2 regions of the Macrococcoides bohemicum genome follow, and region 2 is predicted to be linked to the other one. Evidence: riboswitches for the same ligand, from Rfam matches in the RefSeq annotation. Region 2 holds a riboswitch; the other holds the start of a gene.
The links. A riboswitch is a leader RNA that binds a small molecule or an ion and turns the genes downstream of it on or off. The one in region 2 is predicted to bind thiamine pyrophosphate.
Positions count from the first base shown of each region.

Region 1: it holds a riboswitch for thiamine pyrophosphate, as region 2 does, so the genes downstream of both, HT586_RS01090 (ECF transporter S component) here and HT586_RS05380 (3-oxoacyl-ACP reductase) in region 2, are expected to answer to the same signal.

Region 1 is NZ_CP054482.1:206,042-213,956, reverse strand. It holds gene ahpF (alkyl hydroperoxide reductase subunit F) at 1-775, opposite strand, end outside; gene ahpC (alkyl hydroperoxide reductase subunit C) at 946-1,515, opposite strand; gene HT586_RS01105 (sodium-dependent transporter) at 1,752-3,086, opposite strand; gene HT586_RS01100 (energy-coupling factor transporter transmembrane component T family protein) at 3,374-4,165, opposite strand; gene HT586_RS01095 (ABC transporter ATP-binding protein) at 4,149-5,561, opposite strand; gene HT586_RS01090 (ECF transporter S component) at 5,565-6,149, opposite strand; TPP riboswitch at 6,220-6,327, opposite strand; gene HT586_RS01085 (GNAT family N-acetyltransferase) at 6,479-7,000, shown strand; gene HT586_RS01080 (formate/nitrite transporter family protein) at 7,116-7,915, shown strand, end outside.
Region 2 is NZ_CP054482.1:1,034,535-1,042,449, forward strand. It holds gene HT586_RS05340 (S66 family peptidase) at 10-1,038, shown strand; gene HT586_RS05345 (uridine kinase family protein) at 1,143-1,781, shown strand; gene HT586_RS05350 (NUDIX domain-containing protein) at 1,778-2,080, shown strand; gene HT586_RS05355 (GNAT family N-acetyltransferase) at 2,209-2,505, shown strand; gene HT586_RS05360 (GNAT family N-acetyltransferase) at 2,502-2,996, shown strand; gene HT586_RS05365 (NUDIX hydrolase) at 3,004-3,468, shown strand; gene HT586_RS05370 (GNAT family N-acetyltransferase) at 3,596-4,069, shown strand; gene HT586_RS05375 (IS6-like element IS257 family transposase) at 4,099-4,773, shown strand; TPP riboswitch at 5,829-5,933, shown strand; gene HT586_RS05380 (3-oxoacyl-ACP reductase) at 6,015-6,767, shown strand; partial or broken gene HT586_RS05385 (NtaA/DmoA family FMN-dependent monooxygenase) at 6,780-7,915, shown strand, end outside.

The sequences.
Region 1 (7,915 bases), 830 kb from region 2:
CTGTTGTTTCTTTTACTGTAATAAAGTTCTCAATACCAGCAGTATCATTTACTTGACCACCGATACGTTCTGCAACGATACCTGTACGTAAACCTTTACGTGCTGCATATATTGCTGCACTACCACTTGCAGGTCCTCCACCGATTACTAATACATCAAATGTTTCTTTCGCATCAAATTCGGAAGCATCTGTTCCACCACCAAGTTTACCGATAATCTCTTCAATAGTCGCTTTACCACTACCAAATTCTTCACCGTCTAAGAACATTGTAGGAACAGCCATAATATCTTTAGATTCTTCTCTAAATGCTGCACCATCAATCATTGTATGTGTAATATTTGGATTTAATACCGCCATCATATTTAAAGCTTGTACAACATCTGGACATTTCGTACAAGTTAAGCTGATGAATGTTTCAAAGTTAAATGGTCCTTCTAACTTTTTAATTTGATCAATTACAGATTGATCTGCTTTAGGTGCACGGCCACTTACTTGTAATAAAGCTAAGACAAGAGAAGTGAACTCATGTCCAAGTGGCACACCAGCAAATGTAATACGTGCTTCTTCTTCAGGACGTGCTAGTGTGAAACTTGGTGTGCGTTTCAAAGGTGCTTCTTTCAAAGTGATACGTGAAGACATCTCTTTTATTTGAGTGAGTAAGTCCATCATATCTTGGCTTGTTTTGTCATCTCCAGCACTCGCCGTAATTACAACGTCGCCTTCCATTAACTCTAAATATTGAGCTAATTGTTGCTTTAATGTATCGTTTAACATTATAATTCCTCCTCTAAAGGATAAATTTCTATATTTTATTGCAATAGATACCACAACGCAAAAACTTACGTTGTGGCAGCATTTTAATATTTAATTGTTAACTAATAACTTTATAAATTACAATTTATTAAATATATAATTCGGACTGATAAGTATCCGCCAAAATCTGATTAGATTTTACCAACTAAGTCTAAACCAGGTGTTAAAGTTTCTCCGCTTTCTTTCCATTTTGCAGGACAAACTTCACCGTCATGGCTAGCTACATATTGAGCAGCTTTAACTTTGTCTACTAATACTGAAGCATCACGACCGATTCCATCATTGTTGATTTCCATTGTTTGAACAACACCATCTGGATCGATTAAGAATGTCGCACGTTGTGCAAGGCCTGCTTCTTCATCTAATACATCAAAGTTGTTAGCAATAACGTGAGATGGATCACCAATCATTGTATATTGAATTTTGCTGATTGCTTCTGAATGATCGTGCCATGCTTTATGTGTAAAGTGAGTATCACAAGATACAGAATATACGTTAGCTCCTAAACCTTGTAACGTTTCATATTGATCTTGTAAATCTTCTAATTCAGTTGGACAAACGAAAGTGAAATCTGCTGGGTAGAAGCATACGATATTCCAGCTACCTTTCATTGATTCATTTGATACTTCAACAAATGCATCTGATTTTGGATCATAAGCATTAGCTGTGAATGGTAAGATTTCTTTGTTAATTAATGACATGTGTAATTCCTCCTGAGAATTTATTAAGTAATTTCAAATAATCTCTAGATTAGAATTATTCTAATCTCTACAAAACTTATTATTACATGACGAACGTATTAAGTCAACCAACTCAATCTTTAAAATTATGAAAATTATTTGTCGTATTTTTATTTTTTCTAAAATAAAAAGAATTACTAAAACTCATTTGTGGAAAATTACTTTTTACAATATCAATTACAGTGCCTCATTCTCATTTACTTGATAATCAAAGTAACAAATACAGCCAGGATAACAAGCGGAATAATATAGCGCAACAAGAAAGCCCAAATTTTAAATAAACCTCGATATTTACCATCCATTAATTCATGCTTAGCAATTGCAGTATCTAGTTTGTAACCCGCAAATAACGCATAACATAATGCTCCAATCGGTAACATAATGTTCGAAACTAAATAATCCATATTATCAAAGAATGTTCCTGCTAAAAATTTCATTTGACTTAAAGTACCGTTCGATAATGCAGAAGGTACACATAAAATAAATAATAGTAATGCGATGAAATATACATATTTTTTTCGTTTCTTTTGTTCGTGCTTAATTGCGTTCGAAACATTAATTTCAATTAATGAAATAGACGATGTAATAGTTGCAAAAAAGAATAGCGATAAAAATATAAGATAAAAGATACTTCCAAACGGTAACTGATCGAATACATACGGTAAAACGATAAACAATAAACCCGGACCTTGTGCATTATCGATGCCTAATGAAGCAGTTGCAGGAAATATTGCAAGTCCTGCAAGTATCGTAACCAGTATATTTAAACCGACAACAGAAAAGGCAGATTGAACAATGTCTGTCTTCTTATCTAAATACGATGCATATGTTAACATGCCACCAAATCCTACTGAAAGCGAAAAGAATGATTGACCCAAAGCAAAAAGTACTCCTTCAGCATTCAGTGAATTAAAATCAGGTTTCAGAAAATATACAACGCCATCCATTGCATTTGGAAGCGTTAAAGAACGAATGATAATCACAATAAATGCAATAAACAACATAGGCATCATTATTTTTGAAGCTTTTTCAATCCCATCCTGAATGCCACGGGAAACAATTATCGCAGTAAGAAAAATAAATAATGCAGCGCCAAGTATTGCATATATCGGGTTACTAATCAGATGACCAAATAATCCCTCGTAATTCTTCGTGTGTTGATTTGTAACTATTACATAAACAGTCCTCATCATATAAAGTAAAATCCATCCACCAATCACACTGTAAAAACTAAGTAAGAAGAAAACACCGACATTACCTAGATGACCTATTAAATTATAAAATCTATTGCCTGTAATTTTTCCGAACACTTCTGTGCTATATGTCTTTCCGTGTTTACCTATTACGAATTCTGCTAATAATAACGGCATACCTATAAATAATGTAAATATCATAAACAGTACTAAAAACGCTGCACCACCATTATCAGCCATGACATACGGGAATTTCCACATCGCACCAAGTCCTATTGCCGAACCTGCACTTGCTAAAATAAATCCAATCTTCGATCCCCAAACAGATCTTTTTTCCATGTGTAATCCCTCATTTCATATAATTTTTTAAACAAAAAAGAGGCCAATGCATATGCATCGACCTCAAAAAAAGAGACCTTATGCATACGCAACCGGCCTCAAGTAACGCGAATGAAGCCGTCATAGATACTTATATCTATGACGGGCATAAATATAAGTTATGACAGCTGCCACCACATATTTAATTTTGTACTGTGCTGTACAAAAGTCTTCATTCTAATTACCTCGCTTGTTTAAGATTACTGATTATTCTATCAGTATATTGATTATGCGTCAAACAAATCTATTTAACGTACATCCGTTATATGCGTTATAGGAAAATACATCGCCAATAAATAAGCAGTTACAACCATTATTAAAAAGACAACTATCAATAAAATATCCCGATAGCTAAATGGAACATGATAATAGTACGTTCTAGTTCCATTATGGAATCCTTTTTTCTCCATTGCGACAGACAAACGATGTGCACGTCTAATATTTTGACTTAATAGTGGTATAATCAAATGCTTTATTCGATTCAACCCTCTATATTGGCTCGAATCTATAACATGATAACGCATTTTCAATGCATTGCGTAATTGGAAGAAAGACTCAAACATCATCGGCACCATACGGATGGCTGCCATAAATGCATAGGCGTATTTAGGCTTTACCTTCAAATGCTGCATTAAACTATAGAATACTTTTACAATTTCACTTGTAAAGGCAATACTTAAACCAAAGAAACTGACTGTAATCGTTCTAAGCGATAAATGTATTCCTCTATATAAACTTTCTTCTGTAATATGCACAATGCCCCATTTAAAAAGCGTAGTACTTCCGTCACCATAGAAAACCATAAATAATGATGAAGTGAAACTAAACAACATCATCACACTTACAAAAGCTATAATAAGTTTCAAACGCACACCACTAAATCCAATCATAAAGATAAACATAATAATAGCTAGATAGAGCATCCAGTCAAAATTATGAATAAATATGACAAGCACAAATAGTAAGACTCCTAATATCAACTTAGTAATCACATTCACATGATCCATAAATGTATGATAAATCTTAAACTGTTCGTACATTATCACCCCTCCTCACTTCAGAAAGTATGCCACCCTGAATGCGTAACACGGTAGAAGGGTATCGCTTTATGATTTCATCATCATGCGTCACCATAATAATCGTCTGTCCGGATTGCACACGTGCTTTAAATAACTCAATAAGTTCGAACGTATTATGACTATCGAGACCAAATGTCGGTTCATCTAGTAACACAATATCAGCTTTTGTACTTAATGCCGTCGCAACACTCAATCTCCTCTTTTGTCCCATAGAAAGTTCAAAAGGATGACGATCTTTTAGATGGTACAGATTTAATTGCTTTAATAAATGCGTTGTTTTTTCTCCTGCCTGAGCTTTATCTAAAAATTGAAAATTAAAGAATATTTCATCATATACACTACCCTGGATAAATTGCAGCTCAGGATTTTGGTAAACAAGATACATGTTACGTGCTGCATCTTTCACCTTACGCAATGGTTTTCCATTATATTGTATTAAACCATCATAAGGAATAAGTTGCATCAAAGATTCTAATAATGTTGTTTTTCCTGTTCCATTCTTTCCGGTAATCGCAATCCATTCATGACTATTCACGACAAGTCCATCAATTTGATATAACTTTTTTTCTTTTCGCTTTACAGTAACATCTTCAAGCTTGAGCTCAAACTTGTGAGATGGATAATCATAATGCAATGATTTCGGTGCAAATTGATACGCATTTGGATGCCATACACCATACTTGTTTAATAAGTCTTCATGGTTATTAAGAATAAATTGCGGGGTTCCTTGCGTAACCAATTTACCATTCGCATCCATCAATAAAATCCGATCAACATATTGCCAGATATGTTCAACCTTATGTTCTACGATAAGTACTGTCTTATCCTGCCATAAATCAATCATCAATTCCCATAAATGCTTTGTCGCATCGCTATCGAGCATCGCTGTAGGTTCATCTAGAAACCACGTATCAGCATTCTGCAACAATGACCCTGCAATTGCTAGTTTCTGTTTCATACCACCACTGAGTTGATTGATTTGTTGTGAAGGTCCAACATCCAGACCAACTTTAATCAAAACATCATTAATCAAGTGATTCATTTGCGATTTATCAACGTTTTGATTTTCCAGTATAAAAGCTAGTTCTTCATATACTTTAGGCATACAAAATTGACTATCTGGATCCTGAAATATAACACTAGCATTCATATCACGTTCTAATACATCATATTTCATCGGCAAATCGATCAACTCAGGGACGATACCACTTAGTACGTTCAGTAATGTGCTCTTCCCAGAACCTGAAGGTCCTAGCAATAATACTTTTTCTTTATCTGCTATCGTAATATCGATACCGTCAAATATCTTTTCTTTTTCACCGGGGTATTTCAATCTTAAATTTCTAACAGATAACATCATCTATAAACTATCGTAATCTGATTGAGTTGACGTTCTAAACAGCTTCGTTACACCTGTCTGATCTAATGCTTTTACAATTAAATACGATAATACCCCGGTTACCAGTGCTCCACTAATCAAACGCATAATTATATAAAGCAGTACGTTCCATCCCGCTACTTCAGACATATATCCATAGAAATACTCAATCGGCAGACTTATAATTGCAGCAGCAACACCCGCTAATATACACACCATCATGCTGCGTGATTGATATTTAAATAACATGAATACAAACTCACAAGCCAACCCTTGTAAAAATGCAAATACAAACGTCGGAATGTCGAATTTCCCCATTACGATTGTCTCTCCTGCACCCGCTGCAAACTCTGCCAGTAATGCAATTCCTGCTTTTGGAACAATTAAATACGCCACAACTGCAGCCATAAACCAAACACCATATATTAACTGTTCAAAATGTAGCCCTAATGGTTTCATTGCCTCATAAGGTAACCAGACAAAATTGTATGCCACCGCAAATAATACTGCTACTAACACTGTCACTAATATATCTGACAACTTCAAACCCTGACTATTTCTGTTCATTTTCATTCCTCCATAAAAAATACGCACCCTTCTATAGAGAAGACTGCGTAAGGAAAAATAGACACATTAATACTGTGACTATACACTTCCCTACGCTAGTATCATCTAGATCAGGTTCAAAGGGTCTAAGGCTACAGCCTTATCTCAGTTTTTTTATAAAACACCCCTAGTGCGCTTATTTAATTTGTTATTTTTACAGTACTCGCGAAACTAAATTTTGTCAACACGAAATTTTATTTCATCAATATATTACTATTCAAATATTGATTGCATAAACATTCATTTAAGCTCATAATGTGATTAACAAATTGACTAAAGGAGCTCGCTTTATGAATAAAATTGTAATACGCAAAGTTACAGAAAACGATCTCAATACTCTAATCAATATAAGCAAAAAAACATTCGATGATACTTTCAGACCGGATAATAAGGATGAAGTTATCGATCATTACTTAAAGACATCTTTCACTAAAGAAAAGATGATGACGCAGCTTAATGATCCACATTCAGAATTTTATTTTGCTTTAATTGAGGATCAAGTTGCTGGTTACTTAAAAATTAATACCAATGAAGCTCAAACAGAAAATATAACGGATAGTTCACTCGAAATTGAGCGAATTTATGTCGACAAAACTTTTCAAAAACAAGGTATTGGTAAACATTTATATGAAAAGGCAGTATCACGTGCACAAGATCAGAACATCAAAAAAATATGGCTTGGTGTTTGGGAATATAACCATAATGCATTAGATTTTTATAAAAAAATTGGCTTTAAACATATCGATTCTCATGTCTTTCAAATGGGCGACGAAGCACAGACCGACTATATAATGATGCTTGATTTAGTATAATGTTCACCTTTTCACAAATTGACTATATACACGTTACTCAGTAACAGATATAATAATATTGTATTTATAACATTCATGTTTATTCATAAAATCTTGTTCAACAGGAGGCTCTACAATGGCTATTGAAATTCCAGCTAAAACTATCGAAGATACTTATGCTTCGAAAGGCAACATTGAAAATGTATTAAACCAAGTAGCAATGAAAGAGGTAATGGCAGATAAGACACCTGGGCGCTATATGTTAAAAGCGATTATGTCAGGTTTTTTACTAGCTATTATGGCAGTGCTTCAACTTGCAGCAAAGACACAATTTGCTGCAACTGAAAATGCAGGGCTTATCAATTTAGTAGGTGCAATTGCATTCAGTATCGCACTCGTAATGATCGTACTTACTAATTCTGAATTATTAACAAGTAACTTTATGTTCTTTACAGCGGGTTATTATTTCAAAACAATCACAATGGGTAAAATCATAAAAATATTTACGTTATGTTTCCTGGGAAATATTATTGGTGGATTTATCTTATTTGGAATGATGACAGGCACTAAAGTTATGACACCTGAAATGGTAGCAGCATTAACTAAAACAGTAGATGCAAAAACAATTGAATCAAGTTGGCATGCAATTTTAATTAAAGGGATATTCGCTAACTTCTTTATCAATATCGGTATTTATATTTCTTTACAATGTAAGGAAGTATTAGCTAAAGTATTCTTCATCGGTATCGGAGTAGTTATCTTTGTATTTATGGCTTACGAACACGTTGTTTACAATGCAGGATTGTTTGCCGGAATGATGTTCTACAATATCGATGCATTATCTTGGATTGACGTTCTGAAAAACTTATTTTATGCATATATCGGTAACTACATCGGTGGTGGTTTATTTATCGGATTAGTTTATGCATACTTAAA
Region 2 (7,915 bases):
GGTGACATGATGATAAAACCAGTAAAAATAAAAAAAGGTGATACAATTGCCATTGTATCTTTATCTAGTGGCATGGCCGGCGAGGATGATTTCATATGGAGAACGAAGCAGGGTTTAGAAAGACTTGAATCTGTATTTGGATTAAAATATAAAGTAATGCCAAATGCATTAAAAGGTTCAGAATATTTATATGCACATCCTGAAAAAAGGGCAGAAGACTTCAATCAGGCAGTGTTAGATCCAGAAGTTAAAGCAATTATTTGTACAATAGGAGGTACCGAATCAGTTCGTATTATGCCGTATATAGATGTAGAAGCGTTTAAACAGAATCCCAAAATTTTTATGGGCTATTCTGATACGACAGTACAACATCTTTATTTCTATCAGCATGGTATAACAACGTATTATGGCCCCGCACTACTTACTGACTTTGCTGAAAATGTAAAGATGGATGAATATACAATCAGTCAAATATTAAATTTACTTTTTACTGATAATCCTGTTGGACGTATATATACTTCAGAAACTGTGCGTAAATTTGGATTGTTATGGGATGAGATTGCCAAAGATTTTGAGCGAGAAAATTTACTCAATCCAGGGTACGAAGTGATTAATGGTGTAGGTAAGGTTCAAGGACATTTAATAGGTGGATGTGTAGAATCATTAAATCATATACAGGGCACGAAATACTTTCCGGAAGTATCGGCATTTAAAGATGCCATTCTGTTCCTTGAAACATCTGAAAGACACACGCATCCTGAAGTGTTAGAGCAATATATAAGAACGTATGCAGTAATGGGAATCTTTGATATAATCAATGGGATGATAATCGGTAGACCACAAGATGGTGTCTATTATGAAGAAATTAAAGCAGTTTTTCAAAAGATACTTAAAGAAATCGGCAGAGAAGATTTACCGGTATTTTATAATGCAAGCTTTGGACATAATGAACCAAAAGGGATATTACCTTATGGTGTTCAGGCTGAACTCGATACTTACAATAAGACGTTTACAATATTAGAAAATGCAGTAGAATAACCAGCGCTGGCTGGTTATTTTTTTAACTAAAATTATTGATGCACTCTTTTGAAAAATCTGATAATAATATATCATTAATATAATATGTTAAGTGGGTGATGACAATGGATGAATTTATTGAAGAAATACAAAAACTAATTAATCAATCGACTAAATCAATCAATATTAGAATTAGTGGCCATGGTGCATCTGGCAAATCAACATTTACTAATCAATTAATAAGTAAACTAGAAGATGAAACATACAATTTATTAGAGACAGATCCATATATTATAGATAGTGGCATTAGAAAATTTGCGTATGCTGAATATGTATTTAATGGACAAAAGTATAAAGAAAAAATTACGGGATGTGTGCCATTAGCGCATGAACTTAATAGTTTAAAAAGAGATATATTAGCATTAAAGAATGGTATGGACATCATAACAATTGATGAACCTTGGGCACCTAGTGTCAAACTAAATGGTAATCGTCAAATTAATATCTTTGAAGGGTTGAGTCTATTTTTCTTAGATAAAGCGTTATTCGACATTTCAATTGTATTTAAATGTGATGAAGAAACTGAAATGCTGAGAAGGCTAGATAGAGATGTCAATATTAGAGGTGGAAATCCTGATTATATTAAATCAACGCAAGCATTACGTAGAAGACAATATGAACAATTCATGTTGCCTTTAGAAGCTGAATTTGATTATGTAATCGATACTTCTAACAACGCATTTATTATGGAGAAATCAATATGAAAACATGGAATGGTGCGAGTGTTATTGTAATTAATAATAATAAATTACTAATCGTTAAGTCAAAGAGTGAACAGAAATGGTCTATACCAACAGGTGGCATTGAAAAAGAAGAGGCTTCCGAGGAAGCTGCAATAAGAGAAGTATTTGAAGAGACAGGTTCTAGCATTACAATATTAAACCATATTAAAACGCTAAGTAAATTAGTGAAAGAATATAATGTTACCGTAGATTACTTCTTAGGAGTAGTGTATTCAGGAGAAATGTTAAATAATGTCCTGATGACGAAATTGAAGAAATAAAATGGATAACGATATCTGAATACGATGATATAGACTGGATGTATCCAGAAGATGAAATATTCATAAAAAGTTATTTAAAACCCGGAGATCAATATGTCTAATAAAGTATCTATCATTATGCAATTTGGGTGAGTGAAGAAACAAATTGGATGGAGATAGGTATTGTTATTTTCAATCCTGAATATTGGAGTGGAGGTTATGGTACTTCTGCATTCCAGCAATGGGTTGATTATATCTTTAATAATAGTGATTTACACCGTATCGGAATATCAACATGGTCAGGCAATGTCCGAATGATGAAACTGGCTGAAAAAGTTGCAATGATAGAAGAGGCAAGAATTCGTGATGCCAAGATAGTAGACGGTAAATATTATGATGCAATTAAAATGGGCATCTTGCGAAATGAGTGGGAGGATTACAAGTGATTATAAGACAAGCGACAGTGGAAGACGCTGAGCAGATAATGCATCTTATCGATAATGTAGAATCGACATCTGACTGTATGTTAATGGAACCGGGAGAGCGTAATAATAGTATTGAGAAACAAACGAAAATGATTGAGCATTTTAATAATCAATCTAATAGCACATTATTAGTTGCTGATAATGAAGGATTATGTGGTTATCTTATCGCGATAGGCAATACTTCTTTACGAAATAAACATTCTGCGTATTTAGTAATAGGCGTACATCAAGATGTAAGAGGACAAGGTGTAGGAACTTTGCTATTTGAAGCAGTTGAACAGTGGGCTAAAACTGTCGGTATAACGAGATTAGAATTAACAGTTGTAACCGAGAATGAAGCAGGTGTTAAATTGTATCAGAAAAGTGGATTTGAAATAGAAGGCACAAAACGAAGATCATTGAAGATTAATAATAAATTTTATGATGAATATTATATGAGTAAATTATTGTAGGTGACTTATGAATTATATACAAAAGATGAGACAACATGTTGGGCATCATTGTTTAATTGTGATTGGTGCCGGTGTGATTATTGAACAAGACGAAAAGATTCTCTTAGAACAAAGAGCAGACAACGGACTATGGGGTATTCCGGGTGGATTGATTGAAATAGGAGAAAAGGTAAAAGATGCTGCAATAAGAGAAGTGACAGAAGAAACAGGATTAATTCCAAAAGAAGTAGACTTGTTTGGTATATATTCAGGCGCAGATTACATCGTGACATATCCAAATGGTGATGAAGTTTATTCTGTTTCGATTATTTTTTATACAAAACAATTTGATGGTGAACTAACTATTTCTGATGAGTCTAAACAATTACGATTTGTATCTCGTGAAGAAATGAAAGATGTTGAGATCAATCCACCACATAAAGAATTTGTAAGTGATTGGGTGGAAGGAAAAATGGATATTAATATTTATTAATGTAATTAAGTAAAAACATAATTAAATCACAGGATCACTAAGTTTGTAATGGACTCATCTTTTGATGAAGTCTTAGAGAAAGGCAATGTTTTTTTGTTTCGATAAATACAATAATAGGAGTGTATTAATGGAATTTAGAAGACTGACGATTAATGATGAAATATTATTCATGGAGTATTTTAATGCTTGGGGAGATGAACAAAAAAGCATAGTCCCTTCAGCTACAAACATTAAACGATATAAATCTTTTCAAGACTTTATCAATAATTTAGAAGAACGTGAAAGATTATATGAAGTATTAAACACTACATTATTTTTAATTGATGATGGAAAAATCATAGGTTCTTCTAATGTACGTCATCACTTAAATGAGTTTTTAACGAATTATGGTGGTCATGTTGGGTATGGAGTAAGACCTGATATGAGAGGTCAAGGTTATGCGTCAAAGATTCTAAATGAGTCCTTAAAATTTTTGAAATCTTTGAATGTAGAAAAAGCACTTATTACATGTGATGAAGAAAATATTGCGAGTAGAAAAGTAATATTAAACAATGGTGGTGTACAAGATCAATCGGGTTCTGTTGCAAAATTGAATTTATAGTATAATTTTAACAAAAAGGAGTCTTCTGTATGAACTATTTCAGATATAAACAATTTAACAAGGATGTTATCACTGTAGCCGTTGGCTACTATCTAAGATATGCATTGAGTTATCGTGATATATCTGAAATATTAAGGGAACGTGGTGTAAACGTTCATCATTCAACGGTCTACCGTTGGATTCAAGAATATGCCCCAATTTTGTATCAAATTTGGAAGAAAAAGCATAAAAAAGCTTATTACAAATGGCGTATTGATGAGACGTACATCAAAATAAAAGGAAAATGGAGCTATTTATATCGTGCCATTGATGCAGAGGGACATACATTAGATATTTGGTTGCGTAAGCAACGAGATAATCATTCAGCATATGCGTTTATCAAACGTCTCATTAAACAATTTGGTAAACCTCAAAAGGTAATTACAGATCAGGCACCTTCAACGAAGGTAGCAATGGCTAAAGTAATTAAAGCTTTTAAACTTAAACCTGACTGTCATTGTACATCGAAATATCTGAATAACCTCATTGAGCAAGATCACCGTCATATTAAAGTAAGAAAGACAAGGTATCAAAGTATCAATACAGCAAAGAATACTTTAAAAGGTATTGAATGTATTTACGCTCTATATAAAAAGAACCGCAGGTCTCTTCAGATCTACGGATTTTCGCCATGCCACGAAATTAGCATCATGCTAGCAAGTTAAGCGAACACTGACATGATAAATTAGTGGTTAGCTATATTTTTTTACTTTGCAACAGAACCAAATATAATATCCTTTTAAGATTTAGTATTACTTTATGCATATATAACGTATTATCTGTTTACTATTATTAAGGTATAAAAATGCAACTCACTTCCATAATTTTGATAAAATAATAATGATTTTATTTGTGCAATCAAATAATCGTTCAAGTGGAGCAAATAAGAAATTAATTGAAAAATCATTAGAATACGTAAAAGAAAATAATGCAAGATATGTATGTTTATAAACTGGTGTAGATAACGTGAAAGTACAAGGGTTATATGAAAAAATGGGTATGTCAGTAGATAATGAAGTATTGCAGTACTCAAGAGTATTATAATATATTTGTATTTATAAGCTATCCATTGTAAAATGTAAATGAAAAGAGGAGCGCGGTAACACTCCTCCTGTAGATCCGTTTATACGGTGACTAGCCAATGTTATTTTTTTACTCAATAACCACTCAGCTCTGTCAAGCTTATGAGTGGTTATTTTTTGTCTTTGTCATTTAGTCTAATAATGAGCGGTATAATGATTGCAAACATCATCAACATTATACTCAATAACTCAAAATCAGTCATGCTTTCCTTTCCAGGAGAAACACCTAATAAACAAAATCAAAGGCATCACCTCCTAGGGCTAGCCACCACTATAAACTTATCTACAAATACTATTATAAAGAGTAAATAAAATAATTAGAACAAACGTTCTCTAATTGTTATTTTTGCATTTACATGAAATCCATTGTAAAATGTAAATGAAAAGAGGAGTGATACACACACTCCCTTGTAGATCCGTTTATACGGTGACTAGCTTTTTATGGTTACAATTTCGAATAACCACTCAGCTTAGCCAAGCCATTTAGTGGTTATTTTTTTGATTATCTATTAGTCTAATAATGAGTGGTATAATGATGGCAAAAATCATCAACATTATACTTAATAACTCAAAATCAGTCATGTTATCATCATGTATTGACAAAACATACAATTATTTGTATATTGAAGTCAACTTAAGAAATACACTAGGGGCATTTAACGATAAATTGAGATGAGGTAGTCCTCAGACCCTTTGAACCTGATCTAGTTCAAACTAGCGTAGGGAAGTGTGCTAATGAACTGGTCTATTTATTATGTCTTTTTCATGCACCTTTCTATCAGGAAAGGTGTATTTTTTATGAATAAAATCATAGAGGAGAATATTTGATGAAAACTGTAATGGTTACTGGCGGAGCTAGAGGTTTAGGAGAAGCAATCGTGAAAGGTCTCAATGCTGAAGGTTATAATGTGATTATTAATTATTTTCAAAGTGAAGATGCTGCAATTTCATTAGTAGCATCATTTGGAGAAGATAAAGCGTTAGCTTTTAAAGCTGACGTTACAAAACGTGCAGAAGTAGATGCAATGGTGAAAGCAGGGATAGAGAAGTTTGGCAAAATTGACGTAGTTGTAAATAATGCACTTGTTGGATTTAAGTTTGATCCAGTAGCACAAAAGGCATTTAAAGATTTATCGTGGGAAGATTATCAACAACAAATTGATGGAACGATGAAAGCTGCATTCAACATAAGTCAAAGTGTAATCGATGGTTTTATTGAGCAAAGAGATGGAACGATTATCAGTATTGGCACAAATTTATTCCAAAATCCGGTTGTACCTTATCATGAGTATACGACTGCTAAAGCAGGTTTACTAGGGATGATGCGCAATATCGCAAGTGAATTAGGACAATATGGCATTCGTGCAAATATGATTTCCGGTGGTTTACTGAAAACAACTGATGCTTCTAGTGTAACGACAGATGAAGTATTTGAATTAATCGCTAATTCTACACCACTTAGAAAAGTTACAACACCACAAGATGTTGCAAATATGGTTGTCTACTTAGCATCTGATAGAGCGAAAGGAATTACAGGTCAAAATATCACTGTTGATGGTGGGTTAACGATGAACTAGGGGGAGTTTTAAATGTCAAATATGCATATCCGCATATTGATTTATGGTGTAGGACATCATTTGGCGGCATGGAAAGCACATGATTCTCAAATACATCGTTTGCTGATAATCAAGCATTTAATGCAACACATGAAAATGTAATGCCAGCGATGTGGCTAGATCCAATCGTAAAACTTTCAGCAATATCACAAGTAACTAACAATGTTGGTTTAGTATGTACGATATCAGGAACATTTATGAATCCATATCATGTAGCCAGACAAATTCAATCTTTACAGCATATATCGAAAGGTCGTATGGGGTGGAATCTGGTTACTTCCATGACAGATGAAGAAGCAAAAAATCATAGTATGGAGTATTTACCTGCTCATGCACAAAGATATGAAAAAGCTAGAGAATTTGTAACAATAATAGATAAATTATTTGAATCATGGGATGAAAAAGATTTTATTTATAATAAAGAAAATCATCAAATGATAAAACATTAAAATATACAACCAATCAATCATATGGGTAAGTATTTCCAGGTACGAGGGCCATTATCAACACCAAATTCTAAGTATGGAAAACCTATTGCAATGCAGGCAGGTGCTTCAGATGAAGGATTAAAATTAGCAGCAGAACAAGCTGATGCTGTGTTTTCCGTAAGCTGGAATATCTCGATGGCTAAAAGATATCGCGAACGATTGAAACAGGCAGAAGAAAAAGAAGGAAGAAAGAATAAAATTAAAGTTCTACCAGGTTTAGTTACCTACGTTGCTGAAACTGAAGAAGAAGCTTATGCAAAGAAACAAGTCTTAGATAATATGCTGGATATTGCAAGTTCATTAAAAATACTGGAATTTTTTATTCATCAGGACACTTCAGGATGGGATTTAGATGCGAAAGTACCTGACTTACCACCTTTAGCATCGTTTACTGGACCGAAAGGAAGATATGAAACAGTACTTGAAATTATCAAAGATAAAGATCCAACGGTAAGAGAACTTTTAGGATATTTAGCAGCAGGTGGTGGACATTTGACTTTAATCAGTACGCCGGAAATGATAGTAGATGAATTGGAAAAATGGTTGAAAGAAGGTGTAGCAGACGGATTTAATCTCATGCCACCAACTTTACCTAATAGTTTGGATGATTTTGTTAAACTC